DNA from 2 places in the Caulobacter sp. 05T431 genome. Region 2 is predicted to be linked to the other one. Evidence: predicted binding sites of a transcription regulator. Region 2 holds the regulator's gene; the other holds the start of a gene.
The links. Region 2 encodes LexA, which represses DNA repair genes until DNA is damaged. Its sites were predicted from a motif close to ATGTTCNCNANNTGTTCT; they were not measured.
Positions count from the first base shown of each region.

Region 1: the regulator LexA is predicted to act here: its motif matches at 1,825-1,842, upstream of recA (recombinase RecA).

Region 1 is NZ_JBFTKU010000016.1:3,291-7,596, forward strand. It holds gene AC1U89_RS15245 (EAL domain-containing protein) at 58-1,662, opposite strand; gene recA (recombinase RecA) at 1,948-3,021, shown strand; gene alaS (alanine--tRNA ligase) at 3,594-4,306, shown strand, end outside.
Region 2 is NZ_JBFTKU010000033.1:6,866-11,251, forward strand. It holds gene AC1U89_RS22995 (ComEC/Rec2 family competence protein) at 1-892, shown strand, start outside; gene AC1U89_RS23000 (glutathione S-transferase family protein) at 895-1,542, shown strand; gene AC1U89_RS23005 (GFA family protein) at 1,571-1,978, shown strand; gene AC1U89_RS23010 (energy transducer TonB) at 1,982-2,383, opposite strand; gene lexA (transcriptional repressor LexA) at 2,577-3,281, opposite strand; gene AC1U89_RS23020 (N-acyl-D-amino-acid deacylase family protein) at 3,533-4,386, shown strand, end outside.

The DNA.
Region 1 (4,306 bases), on a different contig from region 2:
CTCCTCATCCGTCGGCTTCGCCGACACCTTCTCCCGCAAGGGAAGAAGGACTTTGGATCAACCCCAGCCCTCCGAAACCCCCGCCCGGCGCGCGGCGGGCGCCACCGGGGTCAGCTTCAGCGCCGGTTGCGGCTGGTCCGCCGGCTTGCCGAACAGCCAGCCCTGGGCGAAGTCGACGCCGGCCTTGCGGACCACGTCCTCGACCTCGGCGGTCTCGACCATCTCGGCGACGGTGCGGATCTTCAGGTCGCGGCACAGCTCGACCAGGCGCCGGACCATGGCCCCGTCGCGGCCGTTGCCGGCCAGCTCGCGGACGTAGCGGCCGTCGATCTTGACGATGTCTAGGCTCAGCTCCTGCAGATAGGCGAACGACGAGGCGCCGGCCCCGAAGTCGTCCAGGCAGACCAGAGAGCCCAGGCTGCGCAGGGCCTGGATGTGCTGGTTGGCGCGCGGCAGGTCGTCGATGGCGCAGGTCTCGGTGATCTCGAAGATCAGCCGTCCCTTGGCCATGTCGCTCTTGGCCAGCAGGCGGTCGATATGGTCGACGAAGCCCTCGTTGACGATAGTGCGGCCCGAGACGTTGATCGCCAGCTTCATCGCGCCGGTCCGGTCGGCGGCCAGGCGCTTGACCGCCATCTCGGCGATGGCGTGGTCCAGCTCCTCGATCAGGTCGAACTCCTCGGCCATGCGGATCAGCTGGAACGGGCTGCCGCCGTCCTCGAAGCGCACCAGGGCCTCGTGGTGGTGGGCCGCGCCCGTCCTCAGGTCMACCACCGGCTGGTAGGCCAGGGTGAAGCGGCGCTGGCTGACCGCCAGGCCCAGGGCGCCGGCGCGCGACAGGGTGCGCTTGACCGAACGGTTCATGGCCTCGGACAGGCTGAGCGGCGGGGCGTCCTTCAGGCCTTCGCGCAGGAAGTCGTCGAGGGCGTAGCGCAGGGCCTTCAGGCCGCGGGCCGGGGCGACGCCGCCGTCGACCGGCACGATGTGGGCGCTGGCCTGTACGGCCGTGGCCCGGCTCAGGCGCTGGGCCATGTCYTCGGGATGGTCGGTCTTGGCCCGCATCAGGGCGAAGCGGTCGGGCGACAGGCGGGTGGCCATGGCGCCGGCGTGCGACTCGGCGCGCACGGCCCCGGCCAGCTTGAGGTCCAGGGCGCGGGCCTCGGGCTTGGACAGCTGCTGGCGCACGGCGTCCAGGCCTAGGAAGTCGACCATGGCCAGCTCCAGCTCAAGGCCGGTGACGCGCGCCGCCTCGAACAGGCCGCGGGCGATGTCCTCGAAGGCCTCGCGACCGCGCAGGCCCTCCTCGTCCAGCTGGCCGGAAGGGGCGGGGGCCGGGGTGACCGAGATCGAGATCCGGCCGCCGTTGTCGGGCAGGGCGCGCAGGATCAGGTTCACGTGGCGCGCCGCGCCGCCGGCCATGCGGACGGTGATTGGCCCATGCCGCTGGCCGTCGTCTGTCGCGCTGGTCGCCGCGTCGATCAGGGGACGGTCGGCGGCGGTGAACAGGTCGCGCCAGGCGCGCCCCATCAGGGTCCGCTCGTCCTGGCCCATGATCCGCTGGGCCGCGCCGAGCGCCAGGCTCACGCGGCCGTTCTCGACTTCCAGAAGCAGGTCGGCGCTGGCGAAGGCCAGGCCCAGAAGGCGACGCGGATCGATCGACAAGACTGAAGTCCCCCGGAGAGGGAGCCAGCATGGCGGGGCGTCGTTAAGGCCGGGTTGAGCCGGGGTCTGTTCGGTCGCTTTCAGCGTCGGTCCGGGCGCGAGGAATTGTCGCAGCCGGCGCGTTCGAAACGACCGTTTCTGACGTATCGGCCCCTTAGAGTAAGAACATGTTGCGAACATGGAACAAAACATGTACGCATTAATCATTCCACAGGCGGGTGGGCGCGGCGGTCGCGAACCTCCGATCCGACTGTCGGAATCATGGAATAAGGGCGGATATCTCCAATGAGCAATCAGGCGGCTTTGAAACTCGTGGGCAAAGAAGACGGCGACAAGCAACGCGCCCTCGAGGCGGCTCTGGCCCAGATCGATCGCGCGTTCGGCAAGGGCTCGGTGATGAAGCTGGGCGAAAAGGGCAAGGTCGAGATGGAGGCCATCTCCACCGGCTCGCTCGGCCTGGACATCGCCCTCGGCATCGGCGGCCTGCCCAAGGGGCGGGTGATCGAGATCTACGGACCGGAAAGCTCGGGCAAGACCACCCTGGCCCTGCACGTGGTGGCCGAATGCCAGAAGGCCGGCGGCACCGCCGCCTTCGTCGACGCCGAGCACGCCCTGGATCCGGGCTACGCCCACAAGCTGGGGGTCAATCTCGACAACCTGCTGGTGGCCCAGCCCGACAACGGCGAGCAGGCCCTGGAGATCACCGACACCCTGGTGCGTTCGGGCGCCGTCGACATCGTGATCGTCGACTCCGTGGCGGCCCTGACCCCGAAGGCCGAAATCGAAGGCGAGATGGGCGACAGCCTGCCGGGTCTGCAAGCGCGCCTGATGAGCCAGGCCCTGCGCAAGCTGACCGCCTCGATCAACAAGGCCAACACCATCGTCATCTTCATCAACCAGATCCGTCACAAGATCGGGGTGATGTACGGCAGCCCGGAAACCACCACGGGCGGCAACGCCCTGAAGTTCTACGCCTCGGTCCGCCTGGACATCCGCCGCACCGGTTCGATCAAGAACCGCGACGAGATCGTCGGCAACAACGTCCGGGTCAAGGTGGTCAAGAACAAGGTGGCCCCGCCGTTCCGCGAGGTCGAGTTCGACATCATGTACGGCGAGGGCATCTCCAAGCTGGGCGAGATCATCGACCTGGGCGTCAAGGCCGGGATCATCGACAAGGCCGGCTCGTGGTTCTCCTACAACAGCCAGCGCATCGGCCAGGGCCGCGACAACGTCCGCGAGTTCCTGAAGGCCAACAAGGACCTGTCGGCCGAGATCGAGGCCGCGGTCCGCCAGTCGTCGCGGAAGATCGAGGAAGAGCTGCTGGTCGGCGGTCCCGAGGACGACGACGGCGAGGAATAGGATTTTCGGTCGGCGGCTCCCCCATGGGCCGCCGACCGGAAGCTTCGCGGCCGCCGCCCACAGCGGGCGACCCCGCCTTATAGCCCGCCGTGAACACCGCCACGGCCGGCCGCGATCCCCGGACGCKTGGACCCCATGCCAGGCGTCCGATTTCGTTAGTCCTCCCCCTCTGGGGGAGGTGTCGTTCTGGGCGAAGCCCAGGATGACGGAGGGGGGCTGAGCCAGCGGCCGCTCCGTCCGCCTCCGCCCCCCCACGGGGGCGGACAGACCGCGAAGCGGTCAGGCGGGGGCAAGTCGGTACGCCAGGATCCTCCCTCTCTGGGGGAGGTGTCGGCGAAGCCGACGGAGGGGGAGCGATCGGACGCCGGCCGCGATCCGGATCGACAGTCCGAAGCTCCCCCACCGATCGCTTCGCGATCGCCTCCCCCACAGGGGGAGGGGCGACACGGCGGCACCGAGCGCGGCATTCCGCCTTCAACCCGTCGACTTGGTTTCCACAAATCTTGAAACCGCGCTATGCAGCGCCGACTTCCGGTTCGACCGGACACGCGTACGGAACATCCGAGACACCTATGCCCAGCCTGAACGAGATCCGCAGCACCTTCCTGAACTATTTCGGCGCGGCCGATCACGCCATCACGCCCTCGGCGCCGCTGGTGCCGCAGAACGATCCGACGCTGCTGTTCGTCAACGCCGGCATGGTGCCGTTCAAGAACGTGTTCACGGGCGCCGAGACCCCGGCCCATCCGCGCGCGGTCAGCTCGCAGAAGTGCGTCCGCGCCGGCGGCAAGCACAACGACCTGGACAATGTCGGCTACACCGCCCGCCACCACACCTTCTTCGAGATGCTGGGCAACTTCTCGTTCGGCGACTACTTCAAGGAACAGGCGATCCACCACGCCTGGACCCTGCTGACCGGCGAGTTCAAGCTGGCCAAGGACAAGCTGCTGGTCACGGTCTACCACACCGACGACGAGGCGGCCGACCTGTGGAAGAAGATCGCGGGCCTCTCCGACGACCGCATCATCCGCATCGCCACCAACGACAATTTCTGGTCGATGGGCGACACCGGCCCCTGCGGCCCGTGCTCGGAGATCTTCTACGACCACGGGCCCCACATCGCGGGCGGCCCTCCGGGCAGCCCGGATGAGGACGGCGACCGCTTCATCGAGATCTGGAACCTGGTGTTCATGCAGTTCGAGCAGATGGCCGGCGGCGAGCGCGTCTCGCTGCCCAAGCCGTCGATCGACACCGGCATGGGCCTGGAGCGCGTCGCCGCCGTCCT
Region 2 (4,386 bases):
CATCCAGGGCGGGGCCGGCTGGCTGGCGGTCAGCATCGGGGCCAGCTTCGTGGCGGGCATGGCCACCGGACCGTTCGCCATGCAGCACTTCAACCGCGTGGCCGTCTGGGGCCTGCCGGCCAACCTGGCGGTGGCCCCGTTGTCGTCGTTCGTGATCATGCCGTTCCTGGCCCTGGGCGCGGCGCTGGAGCCCTTCGGCCTGGGCGCGCCGTTCCTGGCCGTGGCGGGCTGGGGCATAGCGGCGATGATGTGGATCGCCGAGGGCTTCGCCAGCGCCGGCGGGGCCCAGCACGTGGTGGCCAGCGGGCCGCCGTTCACCCTGGCCCTGGCCTTCGTGGGCCTGATGCTGCTGTGCCTGTGGCGGGGACGTCTGCGCTGGCTGGGCGCGCCCCTGGCCCTGGCAGTGGCCCTGTGGCCGCGTCCGGCCCCGCCCGACGTCTGGATCGCCCCCGACGGGAGCACGGCGGCCGTGCGCCAGGGCCGCGAGGCGGTGCTGCTGCGCCCCGACGCCCGACGGTTCGGGGCCGAGCTGTGGGGCCGCCGCCGGGGCCTGGTCGTGCCCGAAAGCGCCGCGCCCAGTCCGCTCTACGCCTGCGACCGCCGGTCCTGCGCCCCGACCGCCGAGGCCCCCGTGGCCCTGGCCCTGTCGTGGAGCAAGACCGCGCCCGACTTCACCGACCTGGCGGCGATGTGCGGTGAGGCCGAGATCGTCGTCCTGCGCGGCGCCGTGGCGGCCGCGCCGCCGGCCTGCCGCGACCGGATCGTGCTCGACGCCGACGACTTCGCGACCGGCGGCGCGGCCGAGCTCTATCGGCGTGGCGGGGAATGGTGGATCGTCTGGGCCCAGCCGCTGCGGGGCGTCCGCCCCTGGAGCGGCGCGGCGAGGGGATAGCCATGCTGAAAGTGTGGGGACGGCGCAGCTCGGCCAATGTCCAGAAGGTGCTGTGGCTTGTCGGCGAGCTGGGTCTTCCGCATACGCACATCCCGGCCGGCGGCGATTTCGGCGGGCTGGACGATCCGGCGTTCCGGGCGATGAACCCGCACGGCAAGGTTCCGGTGATCGACGACGGCGGGGTGGTGGTGTGGGAGTCCCACGCCATCTTGCGCTACCTAGCGGCCGTCCATGGCGGTGACCGCTTCTGGAGCGCCGATCCCGCCTTGCGCGCGCTGATCGACGGCTGGATGGACTGGGCGCAGACGGCGCTGCAGCCGGCCTTCCTGGGCGGGGTGTTCTGGGGTTTCTATCGCACGCCGGAGACCGACCGCGACACCGCCGCCGTGGCCAGGGCGCTGGATCATACCGTCCGTTGTCTGACGGTTATCGATCGCCAGCTGACGGATCGCCCGTTCGTCGGCGGCGAGACCCTGTCACTGGCTGACATCGCCATCGGGACCCATCTCTACCGCTGGTTCGAACTGGAGATCGACCGGCCGGACCTTCCGCGCCTGGCGGGCTGGTACGACCGGCTGACGGCCCGGGCGGCCTATCGCGAGCACGTGATGGTCCCGTTCGGGGAACTGAAGGGGCGGTTGGCGTTCTGAGCGTTGGGGGCGAGCGACGGAGGCGACCATGGAACGAAGCGGCGGCTGCGCCTGCGGGGCGGTGCGCTATGTGGCCAGCGGCGGACCGCTGCGGGTGGGGCTGTGCCACTGCCTGACCTGCCGCAAGCGACACGGCGCGCCCTGCAACGCCTTCGCGGCCTTCCGCGCCGACAAGGTGCGGATCGCGGGGCGGACACAGGTCTGGGCCGGCGCCGAACACGGCCTGCTGCACGGCTGCCCGACCTGCGGCTCGCCCCTGTTCTGGACCGCCACCGACGAGGACGACGACGAGATCGAAATCCACCTGGGCGGACTGGACGAGATCGGCCAGTTCACGCCGCAGTACGAGGTCTGGGTCAAACGCCGCGAGCCCTGGCTGCCGCCGCTGAACGTGCCGCAATATGTCGAGAACCGGCCGGCGGGAATGCCGACCTGAGGGCTACTCGAAACGCAKCCTGAAATCGTGGGAACTGCGGGACGTGAAGCGGATCGTCAGATGCAGCGTGCGCCCCTCGATCGATTCGCTCGACTTGACCCTGGCGGCGACCCTGGAGGCGGCCAGCAGCTTGGCCGCGGCCTGGTCGAAGCCGTAGCCGCTGATCCCCGGCGAACCGAAGAAGCAGTCTTCCAACGCGCCTTTCCGGCCGATCGTGCAGGTCGCTTCCACGACATCGGACACGCCCATGCGCTGGGCGTAGTCGGGATAGTACTGATCAGCCTGGAACTTGCCCGTGTTGATCTTCACATCCTGCGCGCCGAGCGGGGTTTGGGTGGAAGCCGCGAGGGCCGGAGCCTCGACGGCCGGGGCCGTCTGCAGGGCCAGGATGAAAGGCAGGATCAAGGCGTGTCCCTCGGGGTGACTTCGTTCTTGGGTAGCTTGAGCATGGTTGCCCGTCCACCACGCTTCCGCAAATTGGAACCCAAAACGAAAAGGCGCTGAGTCCGGTCAGCCAGACTCAACGCCTTATGATCTGGGTCCCGGTTTTGGCTCGCGCCGAACTTCGTTTCGCCGGGATGAGCGGAGGCGGGGACGGCTAGTGATACCGCCGGATCAGCCCCACCAGCTTGCCCTGCACCTCGACCTGGTCGGGGCCGAAGATGCGGGTCTCGTACTTGGGGTTGGCCGCTTCCAGGGCGATCGAGCCGCCCTTCTTGCGCAGGCGCTTGAGGGTGGCTTCCTCGCCGACCAGGGCCACGACGATCTCGCCGCTGTTGGCCGTGTCGCCCTTCTTGATGATCACATAGTCGCCGTCGAGGATGCCGGCCTCGATCATCGAGTCGCCCTGGACTTCCAGCACGTAGTGCTCGCCGCCGCCCAGCATGGTCTCGGGCACCGGCAGGCGCTCGCGTTCGTGCTGGATGGCGTCGATCGGGGTGCCGGCGGCGATGCGGCCCAGGATCGGCAGTTCGCGCGTGTTGTCGGCGGCGATCGGCGGGGCCGGGATCGACGGGGTCTGCCCGCCGCCCTCGACCACCTGCGGCTTGAAGGTCCCGCGCCCCTTGGGCGGCGAGGCCGTCGTAGCCTGCTGGGGCAGCTTGACCACTTCCAGCGCCCGGGCCCGGTGGGCCAGGCGGCGGATGAAGCCGCGCTCCTCGAGGGCGGTGATCAGGCGGTGGATGCCGGACTTAGACGCCAGGTCKAGCGCCTCCTTCATCTCGTCGAAGGAGGGGGAGACGCCGGTCTCCTTGATCCGTTCGTGGATGAACATCAGCAGCTCGTGCTGCTTGCGCGTGAGCATGTCCGGCCTCGCCAGTTGTCGCGGAACAAACCGCAAACCTCTGCAGATGTTCTCTAGGTGTTCTTCGTTGATGTCAAGTTAACGGTGTTCGCCGGAAAGGCGGCCGAAATCCCTAGGAAATACAGGCGTCGCTCCGGGGGGCGTGGCGGCGATCCCCCGGGGGCGGCCGAATCGAGGGGCCCCAGGCTTGACGACCGGCCGCGCGAGGCGGAGCCTCCTGAACAACGATAAGTCACGGGAGGACGCGGCCCATGGCCGAGCACGCCGCCGAGCACGCCTACGACCTGGTCCTCCACGGCGGGACGGTGCTGGACGGGACCGGCGGCCCGGGCTTCGTCGCTGATGTGGCGGTCAAGGACGGCCTGATCGCCGCGATCGGGCCAGGCCTCGCGCCCGGCCGCGAGGAGATCGACGCGCGGGGCCGCCTGGTCACCCCGGGCTTCGTCGACATCCATACCCACTATGACGGCCAGGCGACCTGGGACAGTTCGATGACGCCCAGCGCCGGGCACGGGGTCACCACCGTGGTCATGGGCAATTGCGGCGTGGGCTTCGCGCCGTGCCGGCCCGAGGACCGCGACCGGCTGATCCGTCTGATGGAGGGCGTCGAGGACATCCCGTTCCCGGTGTTGACCGAGGGCCTGCCCTGGGCCTGGGAGAGCTTTCCCGACTATCTGGACTTCCTGGCCGGCCGCGCCTTCGACGTCGACATCGGCGCCCAGCTGCCGCACGCGGCCCTGCGGGTGTTCGTGATGGGCCAGCGTGGGGCCGACCGCGAGCCGGCGACCCCCGCCGACGTCGCCGCCATGGCCGCCATCGCCCGGCGCGCGGTCGAGGCCGGGGCCCTGGGCTTTTCCACCTCGCGGACGCTGAACCACCGCACCAGCGACGGCCAGCCGACCCCGACCCTGACGGCGGGCGAGGACGAACTGACCGGGATCGCCCTGGGCCTGGCCGCCGCCGGCAAGGGCGTGCTGCAGCTGGTCTCGGATTTCTTCCCCGACGGCCCGGCCGAGCTGGCCATGCTGCGGCGGATCGTCGAGCGGTCCGGGCGGCCGCTGTCGTTCTCTCTGGTGCAGAGCCCCAAGTCGCCCGAGGGCTGGAA